3 regions of the Streptomyces sp. NPDC107654 genome follow, and region 1 is predicted to be linked to each of the others. Evidence: predicted binding sites of a transcription regulator. Region 1 holds the regulator's gene; each other region holds the start of a gene.
The links. The regulator HrcA, encoded in region 1, represses chaperone genes, less so after heat shock. The targets are predictions, from matches to a motif close to TTNGCACTCNGNNNNNCNGAGTGCNAA.

Region 1 (5,650 bases):
GGGTGCCCTGGTGGCCGCCGGCCTCCACGCCCTGCGCGATCACCGCGTCCGCCCCGGCCCGCTCGACCGCGCGGGCCTCCTCCGCGGTCGTGGCGGTGACGAGGGTGAGGGTCCCGGCCCGGCGGAACCGGTCGAGCACCTCACGGGCCGGCACGCCGAAGTGGAAGGAGACCACCGGCACCGGGTTGTCGAGGAGGACGGCGAGCTTGGCGTCGTAGCCGTCGTCGCGGCCGCTGTCCGGGTCGCCCAGCTCGGTCTCGTACCAGGCGGCCTCGCCGGCCAGCTGGTGCGCGTACACCTCCACCGCGCCGGACTCGGCGTGGTCCGACTGGGGCATGAACACGTTCACGCCGAACGGGCGGCCGGTGAGCCCCCGCAGCTGCTTGATCTCCTGGTACATGCCGTCGGCGGTCTTGTATCCGGCGGCGAGGAAGCCGAGGCCACCGGCCTCGGAGACGGCGGCGGCGAGCTGCGGGACGGAGACACCGCCCGCCATGGGGGCCTGCACGATCGGCTGGGGGAAGAGATCGGTCAGCGCGGAGGACATGACCGCATGTTGTCACGTCCTCCGTACAAGTCCGAATCCGGGCTTCCCCCGGCACAGGCCCCTGGCGCACGGGGACCGGAGCACCCCGTACGCCTCCGCTCGGCGCCCCCTGACAGTCGTTGACGGTCAGGGATCAGCGCCCGTTGAACGCGTCCTTCAGGCGGGAGAACAGCCCCTGCTGACCGGGCTGGAACTGTCCCTGCGGCCGCTCCTCGCCGCGCAGCTTGGACAGCTCGCGCAGCAGTCGCTCCTGCTCGGGGTCCAGCTTGGTCGGGGTGGTCACCTCCACGTGCACGATCAGGTCACCCCGGCCGCCGCCGCGCAGATGCGTGACGCCACGGCCGTGCAGCGGGATCGACTGGCCGGACTGGGTGCCGGGCCGGATGTCGACCTCCTCCATGCCGTCCAGCGTCTCCAGCGGCACCTTGGTGCCGAGGGCCGCCGCCGTCATCGGGATGGTGACCGTGCAGTGCAGGTCGTCGCCGCGCCGCTGGAACGTGGGGTGCGGCAGCTCGTGGATCTCGACGTACAGGTCGCCGGCCGGACCGCCGCCGGGGCCGACCTCGCCCTCGCCGGCGAGCTGGATCCGGGTGCCGTTGTCGACACCGGCCGGGATCTTCACGGTCAGGGTCCGCCGCGAGCGGACCCGGCCGTCGCCGGCGCACTCCGGGCACGGGGTCGGCACGACCGTGCCGAAGCCCTGGCACTGGGGGCACGGGCGGGAGGTCATGACCTGGCCCAGGAAGGACCGGGTGACCTGGGAGACCTCACCCCGGCCGCGGCACATGTCACACGTCTGCGCGGAGGTGCCGGGGGCGGCACCCTCGCCGTTGCAGGTGTTGCAGACGATCGCGGTGTCGACCTGGATGTCCTTGGTGGTCCCGAAGGCCGCCTCGTCCAGCTCCACCTCGATCCGGATCATCGCGTCCTGGCCGCGCCGGGTGCGCGAGCGCGGCCCGCGCTGCGACGCCGTACCGAAGAACGCGTCCATGATGTCGGAGAAGTTGCCGAAGCCGCCGGCGCCGAAACCGCCCGCGCCGGCCCCGCCCGACTGGGAGAGCGGATCGCCGCCGAGGTCGTAGACCTGCTTCTTCTGCGGGTCCGACAGCACCTCGTAAGCGGCGTTGATCTCCTTGAACCGCTCCTGGGTCTTCGGGTCGGGGTTGACGTCCGGGTGCAGCTCGCGCGCGAGCCGACGGAACGCCTTCTTGATCTCATCCTGCGACGCGTCGCGGCGCACGCCGAGAACGGCGTAGTAGTCCGTGGCCACTTACGACTCCGCCAGGATCTGTCCGACGTACCGTGCCACTGCGCGTACCGCTCCCATCGTTCCCGGGTAGTCCATGCGGGTCGGTCCGACCACGCCGAGCTTGGCAACCGCCTCGCCGCCCGAACCGTAGCCGACCGACACGACGGAGGTTGAGTTGAGTCCCTCATGGGCGTTCTCGTGGCCGATGCGCACGGTCACGCCCGGTTCCTTCGCCTCGCCGAGGAGCTTGAGGAGCACGACCTGCTCCTCCAGTGCCTCCAGGACGGGCCGGATCGTGAGGGGGAAGTCATGTCCGAAGCGGGTCAGATTGGCGGTGCCGCCGATCATCAACCGCTCCTCGTTCTCCTCCACGAGTGTCTCCAGAAGAGTGGAGAGCACCGTGGAGACCGTACCGCGGTCCTCCGGCTCGAAGGCGTCCGGCAGGTCCTCGACCAGCTTCGGCACATCCGCGAACCGGCGGCCGGCGACCCGGCTGTTCAGCCGCGCCCGCAGATCCGCCAGCGAGGCCTCGCCGAACGGCGCCGGGCAGTCGACCATGCGCTGCTCGACCCGGCCGGTGTCCGTGATCAGCACGAGCATCACGCGCGCCGGAGCGAGCGAGAGCAGCTCGACGTGCCGGACCGTGGACCGGGTCAGCGACGGGTACTGCACGACGGCGACCTGCCGGGTGAGCTGCGCGAGCAGCCGTACGGTCCGCGCCACGACGTCGTCGAGGTCGACGGCGCCCTCCAGGAAGTTCTGGATGGCGCGACGCTCGGGCGCGGTCATCGGCTTCACGCCCGCGAGCTTGTCCACGAACAGCCGGTAGCCCTTGTCGGTGGGGATGCGCCCCGCGCTGGTGTGCGGCTGGGCGATGTACCCCTCGTCCTCCAGGGCCGCCATGTCGTTGCGGACGGTCGCCGGGGAGACGCCGAGGTTGTGCCGCTCGGTCAGGGCCTTCGACCCGACCGGCTCCTCGGTGCCCACATAGTCCTGGACGATGGCGCGCAGTACCTGAAGCCTGCGTTCACTCAGCATCCGCGCGCACCTCCAGCATGTCGTCCCCTCGTCCCTTCGGGTCCTGTCGCCTGGCACTCTTCCCACGCGAGTGCCAGCGATCCCCGGCCCAGTGTACGGCTGTCGGGTACACACTGGGCAAGGTCGGGCCGCGGTACCGGGTCGTACCGCTAGCGTCGCGGGTATGACCGTGACTTGGGAAGAGCTGGGGTGGGAACGGCTGACCGCCGGGGTGGGGCGGTGCCGGCTGCCCGGCTGGGACTGCACGGTGGGGCTGGTCCTGGGGGAGGGCACGACCCTCCTCGTGGACGCCGGTTCGAGCCTGGCGGAGGGGGCCCGGGTGCGCGCGCGGGCCGAGGAGCTGGCGGGCGGACGTGTGACCCATCTCGCGCTCACCCATCCCCACTTCGACCACGTGTTCGGCACGCCGGCGTTCGCGGGGGCGGAGCTGTACGGGGCGGTGGGCGCGGACGCGGCGCTGACGTACGAGCGCGACGAGCTGCGTCTGGACGCGGTCCGCAACGGGCTGCCGGTGGCCGACGCGGACGAGGCCGTGGACGCGCTGGTCCCGCCCCGCCACCTGGTCTCCGGCGAGTGGACCCTCGACCTCGGCGGCGGCCGCCAGGCACTGCTGGCCAACGTGGGCCCCGGCCACACCGCGTACGACCTGGCGGTACTGGTGCCGGGCGATCCGGAGGTGGTCTTCTGCGGCGACCTGGTGGAGGAGTCCGGCGAACCCCAGGCGGGCCCGGACGCGGTCCCGTCCCGCTGGCCGGACGCCCTCGACCGCCTCCTGGCCCTGGGCGGCGAGGACGCACTGTACGTGCCCGGTCACGGGGCGGTGGTGGACGCGGGCTTCGTACGCGGACAGCGGGACGAGCTGGCGAGGCGGTTCGGGGTGGGGTGAGCCGGGGGGCGGGTGCGGGGTGAGCGGGGGGGGCGGGTGCGGGGCTCGTGGCGGTTCCGCGCGGGGTCGGCGGGGGGTCGGGGGCGGTGCTGGCGAGCCTTCAGCGCGAAGGTCGCGACGGGTCCCCGGCGGGGCCGGCGGGGGTCGGGTGCGGGGCTCGCGGGGGTTCCGCGCGGGGCGGACGGGCCTCCGCGGGGCGCGCGGCGTTTCGGCTCGAATCTCCGGCGTGTCGTGAGCAGCTCCGTACAGGTTCTCCTATCGTCATCCGAATGCGCCCACCCGTCTCCCGCCGCCACCCCTCCGACGAGGGCCCTTCGGGCCCGCGCCCTCGTGTGTACTCCGCCGACCTGACCCCGCCGTGGAAGAAGCCGAAGCCCGTGCCGGAGGTGCCGGCCGAGCCGGGCCTGGTGGTGGAGGAGCCCGGTACCGGGTTCTGCGGGGCGGTGATCCGCTGCGAGGCCGGCACGGTGACCCTGGAGGACCGCTTCGGCAAGCACCGGGTGTTCCCGCTGGAGCCGCGCGGCTTCCTGCTGGAGGGCCGCGTGGTGACGCTGGTACGGCCGGCCCCCTCGGCCCCGGTACGTCCCACCCGTACGGCGTCCGGCTCCGTCGCCGTCCCCCGGGCACGCGCGCGCGTGGCCCGCGCCGGCCGCATCTACGTCGAGGGCCGGCACGACGCCGAGCTGGTCGAGAAGGTGTGGGGCGACGACCTGCGCGTCGAGGGCGTGGTCGTGGAGTACCTGGAGGGCGTGGACGACCTGCCGTCCATCGTCTCCGACTTCGCCCCGGGCCCCGACGCCCGCCTCGGCGTCCTGGTGGACCACCTGCTGCCGGGCACGAAGGAGTGGCGCATCGCGGAGTCGGTGACCAGCGAACACGCTCTGGTCGTCGGCCACCCGTACATCGACATCTGGCAGGCCGTGAAACCGGCGGCCCTGGGCATCCCGGCCTGGCCGACGGTGCCGAAGGGGCAGGACTGGAAGACGGGGGTGTGCCGGGCCCTGGGCTGGCCGGCGGAGAACACCGGCGCGGTGTGGCAGGCGATCCTGAAGCGGGTGGGGTCCTACAAGGACCTGGAGCCCGAGCTGCTGGGACGCGTGGAGGAGCTGATCGACTTCGTCACGGGAAGCGGTGGGGCCTGACGTCCTCGTACGGGGGATTCGCTCGCCGGAGTGATCAGTCGACCAGATCCCGCACGACCGCGTCCGCCAGCAGCCGCCCCCGCAGCGTCAGCACGGCCCGCCCCTGCGCGTACGGCCCCTCCTGGAGGAGTCCGTCCGCCAGCGCGCGACGGGAAGCCGCGAGCCCCTCCTCCTTCAGCAGCGACAGCGGAACCCCCTCCCGCAGCCGCAGCTCCAGCAGGATCCGCTCCACCCGCCGGTCCTCGTCGGACAGCAGCTCACGCCCGGCGCCCGGCGACTTGCCCGACGCCAGCGCCGCCGCGTACGCGCCCGGGTGCTTCACGTTCCACCAGCGGACCCCGCCCACGTGCGAGTGGGCCCCCGGCCCGGCCCCCCACCAGTCGGCGCCGCGCCAGTACAGCTCGTTGTGCAGGCAGCGGCCCGCCTCGGAGGTGGCCCAGTTGGAGACCTCGTACCAGTCGAAGCCCGCCCCGCCCAGCATCTCCTCCGCGATGAGGTACCGGTCGGCGTGCACGTCGTCGTCGGTCATCGGAACCTCGCCCCGGCGGATCCGGCGGGCGAGCCCCGTGCCCTCCTCGACGATGAGCGCGTAGGCGCTGACGTGGTCGGGGCCGGCGCCGAGGGCGGCCTCCAGCGAGGCCCGCCAGTCGTCGTCGCTCTCGCCCGGGGTGCCGTAGATCAGGTCCAGGTTGACGTGCTCGAAGCCCGCCGCCCGCGCCTCGGCGACGCACCGCTCGGGGCGGCCGGGGGTGTGGGTGCGGTCCAGGATCCTCAGCACGTGCGGCCTG
Region 2 (5,650 bases), on a different contig from region 1:
CCTCGCCTCACATGGCTGTGCAGACAGTTGCAACCTCCAGCGAATCCACCGTCGACCTCGGCCCCGCCGCGGCACTGAGCTGTCGCGAGTGCGGCCACCGGGTGCCGCTCGGCCCGGTCTTCGCCTGCGAGGAGTGCTTCGGCCCGCTGGAGATCGCCTACGACTTCTCCGCCTACGACACCGAGGAACTGCGCCGGCGCATCGAGGCCGGTCCCGCGAACATCTGGCGGTACGCGCCGCTGCTGCCGGTGCCCGCGGACGTCGCCGGCAAGCCCAACCTGAACCCCGGCTGGACCAAGCTCGTCAAGGCCGACAACCTGGCGCGCGAGCTGGGCGTGACCGGCGGGCTGTACGTGAAGGACGACTCCGGCAACCCCACCCACTCCTTCAAGGACCGGGTCGTCGCCCAGGCCCTGGAGGCCGCCCGCGCCTTCGGCTTCACCACCCTCTCCTGCTCCTCCACCGGCAACCTGGCCGGTGCCGTCGGCGCCGCCGCCGCCCGGGCCGGCTTCCGCTCCTGCGTGTTCATCCCGCACGACCTGGAACAGGGCAAGGTCGTCATGGCCGCGGTCTACGGCGGTGAGCTGGTCGGCATCGAGGGCAACTACGACGACGTGAACCGCTTCTGCTCCGAGCTGATCGGCGACCCGGCCGGCGAGGGCTGGGGCTTCGTCAACGTCAACCTGCGGCCGTACTACGCGGAGGGCTCCAAGACCCTCGCGTACGAGATCGCCGAGCAGCTGGGCTGGCGCCTGCCCGACCAGCTGGTCGTCCCGATCGCCTCCGGCTCCCAGCTCACGAAGATCGACAAGGGCCTGCAGGAGCTGATCAGGCTGGGCCTGGTCGAGGACAGGCCTTACAAGATCTTCGGGGCGCAGGCCGAGGGCTGTTCCCCGGTGTCCACCGCCTTCAAGGCCGGGCACGACGTGGTCCGCCCGCAGAAGCCGGACACCATCGCCAAGTCCCTGGCCATCGGCAACCCGGCCGACGGCCCGTACGTCCTGGACATCGCCCGCCGCACCGGCGGTGCCGTGGAGGACGTGACGGACGCGGAGATCGTGGACGCCATCAAGCTGCTGGCCCGCACCGAGGGCGTCTTCGCCGAGACGGCCGGCGGTGTGACCGTCGGCGTCACCCGCAAGCTGCTCGAGGCGGGCCTGCTGGACCCGGCGAAGACCACGGTCGTCCTCAACACCGGCGACGGCCTGAAGACCCTGGACGCGGTGGCCGGGACCGGCCTGACCGCCACCATCCGCCCGAGCCTGGACTCCTTCCGCGAGGCCGGCCTCGCATGACGGGCGCCGCGCCGGCAGGCCGCACCCACCCCGCGGGCGGTGGGGGCCGGTCGCGCCGGCGCGGCGGCAGCCGCACACTCGTCACAGCCCCGCGCCCCCGGGGCACCGCCCCGCCGTACCCGTGAACCCGACCGGAGGTCTCACCGCATGAGCGTGAACGTTCGCATCCCCACCATCCTGCGCACCTACACCGGCGGGCAGGCCGAGGTCACCGCCGAGGGCGCGACGCTCGCCGAGGTCATCGCCGACCTGGAGAAGAACCACACGGGCATCGCCGCGCGCGTGCTGGACGACCAGGGCAGGCTGCGCCGCTTCGTGAACGTGTACGTCAACGACGACGACGTCCGTTTCGAGCAGGGTCTGGAGACGGTGACCCCGGACGGTGCCGGCGTGTCGATCATTCCGGCGGTCGCGGGCGGCTGAGCCGTCCATATGTCCGCTCATTACCGTCGGTAACATCGATTACCGAGTGTCCGTCGGATTGCCCTCTCCGTGAGAGAAGCGGAGGGGGCAATTCTGTGTGATTGAGCGCGGTAGAGTTGGGGAACACGGCCGGGACCTCCGGGCCGCGGGCCCAGAAAACATGCCGCGTGCCCCGACAAGAAGTAGCCAAAGTGTGCGGGTCCTCTGTGGCTTTTGCGGCTTTTATGGGGCCCGACTTGCCCGGGATTCGGGTGAATTCTCCCCAGATTCCTGACCTCTCGCGTCCAGAATTCTCGTCCGATTGACCTGTTGCAGACGGCAGTTGGACAGATACATTCAGCCGCGGTCGACGCGTTCCGGCGCACGCCCCCGGCCAATGGGGGGTGAGGTCTGACCCGGGTCCGCGAAGTGTGGATCTGTGCAAGGGCCAGTAATAGGGGAGTTAGGCATGGCTCAGGGCACCGTCAAGTGGTTCAACGCGGAGAAGGGGTACGGCTTCATCGCGGTCGACGGTGGTGCGGACGTCTTCGTCCACTACAGCGCCATTCAGATGGACGGCTACCGCACCCTGGAAGAGGGCCAGCGGGTCGAGTTCGAGATCTCGCAGGGCCAGAAGGGCCCGCAGGCCGACATGGTTCGCGTCACCGCCTGAACGTTTCTTGTCCGAAGGGCCCGCACCTCGCAGAGGGTGCGGGCCCTTCGCCGTACCCCGGACGGCTCTGTTCGCGGGCGGCGGACGGGGACGCCGTACCCCGCAGGGCGCTTGCACTCGACCATGCCGAGTGCTAATCATTGGCGTTAGCACTCTGAAGGTGAGAGTGACAGCGAAGGACCGGGTCGGTGAGGCCCGCAGGCCGTGTGGTGCAAGGGACCACGAGGCCGGCGAGCCGTCCGTCGCGGGCGCGGGCGCGGTCCGAAGGAATCACCCCCAGTCCTGGAGGGACCACTTCACATGGCCAAGATCATCGCGTTCGACGAGGAGGCGCGGCGCGGCCTCGAGCGCGGCATGAACCAGCTCGCGGACGCCGTGAAGGTGACGCTGGGCCCCAAGGGCCGCAACGTCGTCCTCGAGAAGAAGTGGGGCGCCCCCACGATCACCAACGATGGTGTCTCCATCGCCAAGGAGATCGAGCTCGAGGACCCGTACGAGAAGATCGGCGCCGAGCTGGTCAAGGAAGTCGCGAAGAAGACGGACGACGTCGCCGGTGACGGCACGACGACCGCGACCGTCCTGGCCCAGGCCCTGGTCAAGGAAGGCCTGCGCAACGTCGCCGCCGGCGCCAACCCGATGGCCCTGAAGCGCGGCATCGAGAAGGCCGTCGAGGCCGTCTCCGCCGCCCTGCTGGAGCAGGCGAAGGACGTCGAGACCAAGGAGCAGATCGCCTCCACCGCGTCCATCTCCGCCGCCGACACCCAGATCGGCGAGCTCATCGCCGAGGCCATGGACAAGGTCGGCAAGGAAGGCGTCATCACCGTCGAGGAGAGCAACACCTTCGGCCTGGAGCTCGAGCTCACCGAGGGCATGCGCTTCGACAAGGGCTACATCTCCGCCTACTTCGCGACCGACATGGAGCGCATGGAGGCGGTGCTCGAGGACCCGTACATCCTCATCGCCAACTCCAAGATCTCCTCGGTCAAGGACCTGCTCCCGCTCCTGGAGAAGGTCATGCAGTCGGGCAAGCCGCTGCTGATCATCGCCGAGGACGTCGAGGGCGAGGCCCTGTCGACCCTGGTCGTCAACAAGATCCGCGGCACCTTCAAGTCCGTCGCCGTCAAGGCCCCGGGCTTCGGCGACCGCCGCAAGGCCATGCTCGGCGACATCGCCATCCTCACGGGCGGCGAGGTCATCTCCGAGGAGGTCGGCCTCAAGCTGGAGAACGCGACCCTGGACCTCCTGGGCCGCGCCCGCAAGGTCGTCATCACCAAGGACGAGACCACCATCGTCGACGGTGCCGGCTCCTCCGAGCAGGTCAACGGCCGCGTGAACCAGATCCGCGCCGAGATCGAGAACAGCGACTCCGACTACGACCGCGAGAAGCTCCAGGAGCGCCTGGCGAAGCTCGCGGGCGGCGTGGCCGTCATCAAGGCCGGTGCCGCCACCGAGGTGGAGCTGAAGGAGCGCAAGCACCGCATCGAGGACGCCGTCCGCAACGCCAAGGCGGCCGTCGAGGAGGGCATCGTCGCCGGTGGTGGCGTGGCCCTGCTGCAGGCCTCCCAGGTCTTCGAGAAGCTGGAGCTGGAGGGTGACGAGGCGACCGGCGCCAACGCCGTGCGCATCGCCCTGGAGGCCCCGCTGAAGCAGATCGCCGTCAACGCCGGCCTCGAGGGCGGCGTCGTGGTGGAGAAGGTCCGCAACCTCACCCCGGGCCACGGCCTCAACGCCGCGACCGGCGAGTACGTCGACCTGGTCGCCGAGGGCATCATCGACCCGGCGAAGGTGACCCGTTCCGCGCTGCAGAACGCCGCCTCCATCGCCGCGCTGTTCCTCACCACCGAGGCCGTCATCGCCGACAAGCCGGAGAAGGCCGCCGCGCCGGCCGGCGGCGGCATGCCGGGCGGTGACATGGACTTCTGATCGACCTGAGGGTTGATCGCCTGTCCTGCGAACCGAGGGCGGCACGTCCAGCTTCCGGCTGGGGGTGCCGCCCTCGGGCGTTTACGGGCTCCGGCTCAGTCGGCGTAGTCCTTGAGCTTGTCCGTGTCGAGGGTGATGCCCACGGGCGGCGGCAGTTCGACGGTGGCGCCCCAGGGGTGGGTGGAGCACTGGAGGTAACGCCCGTCCTTCGGTTCGCTGTACACGCTGACCACGCGGCTGTCACGGTCGATGAGGAGGTAGACGGGGATCTCGGCCGCCGCGTACCCCACCGGCTTGTCGACGCGGTCGCGCTGGTCGGTGTCGCGGTCGTGGGAGGTGATCTCCACGGCCATGAGGGCGCCGTCGGTCTCGGACCAGTTGCCGTGTCCCTTGAAGTGACCCACGGGCGCGAGGAAGCCGTCCGTGATGGCACGTCCCTTGCGGTACGCCTCGGCCTTGACGCCTCGCTCGGGCATGAGGTTCAGCTCCGGGCGCTGCTGCATGCACTGACGTAGCAGCCACATGAAGATCTCGCCGTGGTTGCCGTCCGGCATGGCCTTGACCACTACCTTTCCGTTGACGTACTCGAGCCGCACGGTTTCGGGGGCTGCGGCGGCCAGTTCCTCGAACTCCTCCACGTCGAGCGGACCGTGCCGGACGCACAGCCTCCCGCCCAGGAACTCCAGCCGGTTCCGCAGCTCCCTCGGAGCCCTGCGGACGAGTTCCTCGAAGTCCTCGACGGACATCTGCGGGCGTTCTTCAGTGTCAGGGGTCATGGCGTCGCCTCCTCCCCTCCATCGTGCCCCCGCGTGGTCATGTCGGACCGTGGAAGCCGTCATACGTGTGTCCTCTCGTGTCGTCGCAGGGACATCGCAGCCCGGATCTCACCTGCGCGGGCGTGGACCGTGGGGGTCGGCAGGGGCGTACGGGGGTGAGCGGGGGCGCGTTCACCCCGGCACCGTCTGCACACGCCCCCGGGCAGCGCCTCCGGCAGCCCCGGCACTCCGCACTCCGCGCACTCCAGGACCCGGCGGGGCGGCCGGGGGACGGGTGCCGGTGCCGGTTCCGGGGGGATCTTGGTGGCGAGGCGGTGTCGGACGAGGGCGGCGGGGTGGTGGACGGAGGCGGGCAGGCCCTCGGTCAGGGTGCGGATCACGCCCTCGTCGGTGGCCCCGCGTGCGAACCACTCCGTCAGCAGCGGGGCGAGCGCGGCGCAGTCGGCGGCGGAGAGGGAGAGGACCGGGGCCGTGCGCCCCAGGGCGGCGAGCAGGACGTGGGCGCGGGAGCGGGTGGGACGGGCGCGGTCGCCCGGTGTCCCCGGCGGCGGCTCCGGCTCCGGTACGTCGCCTCGGGTGAA
Region 3 (5,650 bases), on a different contig from region 1:
TGACAAAAGTCGGGCGCGGTTGCGGCGTCTGGCGCTCGGCGGAGGAGCCGCCGCATGCGCCACCGTCGCCCTGCTCTCCGGCTGTGCCGGACCCGACGCCGTACGCCCCGCACCCGGCCGGGGCGGCCCCGCCCAGCCCCAGGACCCGGCGGCGCGCCGGGCCGCCGAACACGCCCGGCTGACCGCCGCGGCCCGGCGCTGGGGGCTGGACCAGGTCCCGCTGACCCCTCCGCCGCCGCCCATGGTCAAGCCGCGGATCGGCGCCCGCGACGGATTCGAGGTGGACCACCAGGAGGACTGGGACCTGCCGCCCGTCTTCACCACGGTCCCCACCCGGCACAAGGTCGTCTTCCTGACGATCGACGACGGTGCCGAGAAGGACCCCCGGTTCCTCGCCATGATGCGGGAGCTGAAGGTCCCGTACACCGCCTTCCTCAGCAACTACCTGGTGAAGGACGACTACGGCTACTTCCGCAGGATGCGCTCCTACGGCAACACCCTCAACAACCACACCCTGCACCACCCCTACCTGCCGGGCCTGACCTACGAGGAGCAGAAGGACGAGATCTGCGGCATGCAGGCCGTCATGAAGAAGGAGTTCGGCAAGGCGCCCACCGTCTTCCGGCCGCCGTACGGCAACTACAACCAGGACACCCTGGTCGCCGCGAAGGAGTGCGGCATCAGGTACGCGCCCATCTGGAACGAGGAGGTCTTCGTCGACCACTGGGAGTACCGCGAGGACGACCGGCGGCTGCGCCCCGGCGACATCGTCCTCACCCATTTCCGCGGCCGGGACGACTGGGACGGCACGATGGTGGACGACATGCGCCGCTTCCTGAACAAGGTCACGCGCGAGGGCTACGCCGTGGCCCGCCTGGAGGACTACCTGTGAGGCGCCTGCGGGGCCCTGCCGCGGTCATCGCCACGGCCCTGCTCCTCACGGGCTGCGCCCAGTCCGTCGACCCCATCGAACGCCTCGGCAAGAAGGCCGCCGAAGGGGCACGCCCGCGCACCACCGGCCCCGGTCGCGCCTACCGCGCCTGGGGCCTGACCCGCCCGCTCGCCCGCTCCCCGGTGCCCCCGGCCCACCCGCTCGCCGACCGCCCCGCGGCCCACGGCCTGCCCCGGGTCCTCGACCACGTCCCCACCCGCGACCCGGTCGTCTTCCTCACCTACGACGACGGCTCCGACCGCGACCCCCGCTTCGCCGACATGGTCCGCGACCTCCGCCTCCCGGTCACCCTGTTCCTCACCGACAGCGTCGCCGCCCCCGGATACGGCCACTTCGCCCGGCTGCACGCGCTCGGCGCCGGCATCGAGAACCACACCCTCGACCACCGGGCGCCGGCCGGACTGCCGTACGCCGGCCAGCGCGCCGGGATCTGCGGCCAGCAGGACCGCCTCCGCGCCCGCCTCGGCGTCCGCCCCCGCCTCTTCCGCCCGCCCTACGGCTCCTACGACCGCACCACCCTGCGCGCGGCGGCCGGCTGCGGCATCTCCGCGCTCGTCCTGTGGCGCGCCGCCCTCACCCCGGCGGGCCTCGCCTACACCCACGGCCCCCACCGTCTGCGCCCCGGCGACATCGTCCTCGTGGGCCCCGACGAGACCCCGGGCCCACCGCTGCGGGACCGCACGGTACGGGTGCTGAGGGAGGTGCAGGGGGAGGGGCTGACGGTGGGACGGCTGGAGGACTACCTGGGCTGACCACGGCGGACGAGCGGATCCGGCGGGGGACGGCGGGGGCAGCCTGGACAGCGAGTGGCAGCGGGGCGACACCGGGCCTACACCGGGCCGCCGGGGCACCCGCGCGCGCCGTTCCCGGCCGACGCGCCGCACGGCAATTGGCACTCCGCTTGACCGAGTGCTAATCCCGGTCATAGTCTCGGCTCTGGCACTCCCCCCTGGAGAGTGCCAACAAACGCGACGGGCAGGTCCGGCACCCGCGACGACGGATCCACCTGGTCGCCACCTCAGACAGTTAACCCCGTGAGATCTCCGAAGGGGGAGGTCGGATCGTGACGACCGCCAGCTCCAAGGTTGCCATCAAGCCGCTTGAGGACCGCATCGTGGTCCAGCCGCTGGACGCCGAGCAGACCACGGCCTCTGGCCTGGTCATTCCGGACACCGCGAAGGAGAAGCCCCAGGAGGGCGCCGTCCTCGCCGTGGGCCCGGGCCGGTTCGAGAACGGCGAGCGTCTGCCGCTCGACGTGAAGGTCGGCGACGTCGTCCTCTACAGCAAGTACGGCGGCACCGAGGTGAAGTACAACGGCGACGAGTACCTCGTCCTCTCGGCTCGCGACGTGCTCGCGATCATCGAGAAGTAATCACCTCAAGCGACTCTCTGCTTGAAGCTGCGCCCCTGGCCCCCGCGAATCGATAAGAAGCCGGGCGCCCGGGGCGCGGCGTTTTTCACCCACAGATTTCCGAGAGGGCTCCCGCTGCCATGGCGAAGATCCTGAAGTTCGACGAGGACGCCCGTCGCGCCCTTGAGCGCGGCGTCAACAAGCTTGCCGACACGGTCAAGGTGACGATCGGCCCCCGCGGCCGCAACGTCGTCATCGACAAGAAGTTCGGCGCTCCGACCATCACCAACGACGGTGTCACGATCGCCCGCGAGGTCGAGATCGAGGACCCGTACGAGAACCTCGGCGCCCAGCTGGTGAAGGAGGTGGCGACCAAGACCAACGACATCGCTGGTGACGGCACCACCACCGCCACGGTCCTCGCCCAGGCGCTGGTCCGCGAGGGTCTGAAGAACGTCGCCGCGGGTGCCTCCCCGGCCGCCCTGAAGAAGGGCATCGACGCCGCGGTCAAGGCCGTCTCCGAGGATCTGCTGGCCTCCGCCCGCCCGATCGACGAGAAGTCCGACATCGCCGCCGTCGCCGCGCTGTCCGCCCAGGACCAGCAGGTCGGCGAGCTGATCGCCGAGGCGATGGACAAGGTCGGCAAGGACGGTGTCATCACCGTCGAGGAGTCCAACACCTTCGGTCTGGAGCTGGACTTCACCGAGGGCATGGCCTTCGACAAGGGCTACCTGTCGCCGTACTTCGTGACGGACCAGGAGCGCATGGAGGCCGTCCTCGACGAGCCGTACATCCTCATCACCCAGGGCAAGATCGGCGCCATCGCGGACCTGCTGCCGCTGCTGGAGAAGGTCATCCAGGCCGGCTCCTCCAAGCCGCTGCTGATCATCGCCGAGGACGTCGAGGGCGAGGCCCTGTCGACCCTGGTCGTCAACAAGATCCGCGGCACCTTCAACGCCGTCGCGGTGAAGGCTCCCGGCTTCGGCGACCGCCGCAAGGCGATGCTGCAGGACATGGCCGTCCTCACCGGCGCCACCGTCATCTCCGAGGAGGTCGGCCTCAAGCTCGACCAGGTCGGCCTCGACGTGCTCGGCTCCGCCCGCCGCGTCACCGTCACCAAGGACGACACCACGATCGTCGACGGCGCCGGCAAGTCCGAGGACGTCCACGGCCGCGTCGCCCAGATCAAGGCCGAGATCGAGAACACCGACTCCGACTGGGACCGCGAGAAGCTCCAGGAGCGCCTCGCGAAGCTGGCCGGCGGCGTGTGCGTGATCAAGGTCGGCGCCGCCACCGAGGTGGAGCTGAAGGAGAAGAAGCACCGTCTGGAGGACGCCATCTCCGCGACCCGCGCCGCGGTCGAGGAGGGCATCGTCTCCGGTGGTGGCTCCGCCCTGGTCCACGCCTCCAAGGTCCTGGACGGCAACCTGGACAAGACCGGCGACGAGGCCACCGGTGTCGCGGTCGTCCGCAACGCCGTGGTCGAGCCGCTGCGCTGGATCGGCGAGAACGCCGGCCAGGAGGGCTACGTCATCGTCTCCAAGGTCAAGGACCTGGAGAAGGGGCAGGGCTACAACGCCGCCACCGGCGAGTACGGCGACCTGATCAAGGCCGGCGTCATCGACCCGGTCAAGGTCACCCGCTCCGCCCTGGAGAACGCCGCCTCCATCGCCTCCCTGCTGCTCACGACCGAGACCCTGGTCGTCGAGAAGAAGGAAGAGGAAGAGCCGGCCGCCGCGGGCCACAGCCACGGTCACGCGCACTGAGCCCGGTGCTGACCTGAACTGAGCCGAGGTGCCCAGTGTCCCTGTGGGGGCGCTGGGCACCGTGCGTTGTGCGGGTGGGCGGCCCGATCCGCGTACTCTGCGCGTCCGTGCCCACCTACAGGGTTCTGACGAACCGTACCGACTCCGTGCGAACCGTATGTGCTTCCTGGTCGTCCGACAGGCGGGCCGCGAGCGTGGCCCCCGCGAACTTGTATCGCCGGGTGTCCACCGCGGGAAGAGTCAGGTCCGGCCCGGCGTCCGCGACAGCCGTACGCCAGGACTCGAGCGTCACGTCGTCGCGTAGACCCACGAAGCGGTCGTCGACGAAGTCCTTCTCCGCGACGCACTGTTCGTGCCGCACGCCCACCGTCTCCCACAGCCACACCACCGTGCTGTCACCTCGCTGACCGGGGGCGGTGCATGGTGTCAGGCTTGCCGGGACGCCGGGACGCCGGGACGCCGGGACGCCGGGCCGAAGTCGGTTGTCAGGCGCAGATCTGTCGGCGCGGGGGCCGGTACCGCCTGCCCCTGTCAGGTCGTGCCTCTCCGCAGGCGGTGAGTGATGATGCCGCGGATGTCGGTGAGCCACTGGCGCAGAGAGACGCCGTCGGGGGGATAGACCATGAGGCCCAAGATCTCCGCGGCACGTTCCAGTTCCTTGTCCGACGATACGCAGGAAAGGAAGTCACGGAGTTCTTGGGCTGCTTCGGTGAGGTATTCAGCCGGATTCCCGTCGAGGTATTCGTCGAGAGCCTCGCGGTGGGACTCGTAGAACCGCGGGTGATCCTGGTGGAAGTAACCACCCAGAAGAGAGCTAAGCTCCGGGAACCGCTTCCTCCATTCCCAGTCGGTCTGTGGAACCCGCGCTTGTTCGTACACGCCGGAGGACCTCGTCCTCTCCAGGTGCGCACGGATGGTCATGAGGCACTGCTCCACGCTGCGCCCGGCCGGAGGCTCGACGTGAGGCAGGAGGTCCACGTCGTCGGCGATCTCGTCGTTGAACAGGCCGACCCGCAGCAGGTCGTCGATCTCCGCGATGACCGTGTCCAGGGCTCCTGGCGTACGCATGGCCTGTCGCACGTACGCCTTGAGTGGGACGCCGGGCTCATCGGCGGTGTCCGTGAAGGAGTTCCCTGAGGAGGCGTAGGAATCGAGCATTTCGTGCAGCGCGGGGAACCGCTCGTCTCTGTCCAGGAACCCTTCCGGGTAATGGTGGGTCACAGCGTGTTCCTTGCGCTCACGAGGTGGGATAAGAGGTGTGGATACGGTAGCCGCTCGTCATGTCGGGGTCGCGGCGCAGGAGCAGGAAGACCCTGTTCACGTTGTGCGGCCCGGTTCCTCTGATGAAATCCTCCCGGGACAGACTTCGGCCGGTGACCTCATCCCCGAAGTCGACCGTGAGCGTGAGTTCGGGCTTTCTGGTGTTCTCGAGCCATCGTCTGACATCGTGCTGACGTTGCACGATCGCCCGGTCTGTCAGGTCCTGCGCTGTCTCGGGGCTGAGGAAGCTGGAACTGCCGGTGATCCTCTTCTCGGCGCGCAGGCGGGCTCGAAGCTCCCGGTCGGTCTTCTCTACGTGCT

Region 2: groL (chaperonin GroEL) is a predicted target of HrcA. The motif match lies at 2,481-2,507, and genes of this name have one in related genera.
Region 3: groES (co-chaperone GroES) is a predicted target of HrcA. The motif match lies at 1,842-1,868, and genes of this name have one in related genera.

What each region holds. Positions count from the first base shown of each region.
Region 1 is NZ_JBVKBI010000002.1:114,577-120,226, forward strand. Features, by position in the region: gene ACZ7N4_RS03650 (nitronate monooxygenase) at 1-547, opposite strand, end outside; gene dnaJ (molecular chaperone DnaJ) at 681-1,817, opposite strand; gene hrcA (heat-inducible transcriptional repressor HrcA) at 1,818-2,834, opposite strand; gene ACZ7N4_RS03665 (MBL fold metallo-hydrolase) at 2,998-3,720, shown strand; gene ACZ7N4_RS03670 (DUF3097 domain-containing protein) at 3,990-4,862, shown strand; gene hemW (radical SAM family heme chaperone HemW) at 4,897-5,650, opposite strand, start outside.
Region 2 is NZ_JBVKBI010000020.1:20,766-26,415, reverse strand. Features, by position in the region: gene thrC (threonine synthase) at 12-1,295, shown strand; gene ACZ7N4_RS28785 (MoaD/ThiS family protein) at 1,443-1,718, shown strand; gene ACZ7N4_RS28780 (cold-shock protein) at 2,167-2,370, shown strand; gene groL (chaperonin GroEL) at 2,671-4,293, shown strand; gene ACZ7N4_RS28770 (Uma2 family endonuclease) at 4,389-5,069, opposite strand; gene ACZ7N4_RS28765 (hypothetical protein) at 5,129-5,650, opposite strand, start outside.
Region 3 is NZ_JBVKBI010000004.1:25,404-31,053, forward strand. Features, by position in the region: gene ACZ7N4_RS08405 (polysaccharide deacetylase family protein) at 1-892, shown strand, start outside; gene ACZ7N4_RS08410 (polysaccharide deacetylase family protein) at 889-1,704, shown strand; gene groES (co-chaperone GroES) at 2,016-2,324, shown strand; gene groL (chaperonin GroEL) at 2,444-4,069, shown strand; gene ACZ7N4_RS08425 (hypothetical protein) at 4,185-4,457, opposite strand; gene ACZ7N4_RS08430 (contact-dependent growth inhibition system immunity protein) at 4,601-5,290, opposite strand; gene ACZ7N4_RS08435 (RNase A-like domain-containing protein) at 5,307-5,650, opposite strand, start outside.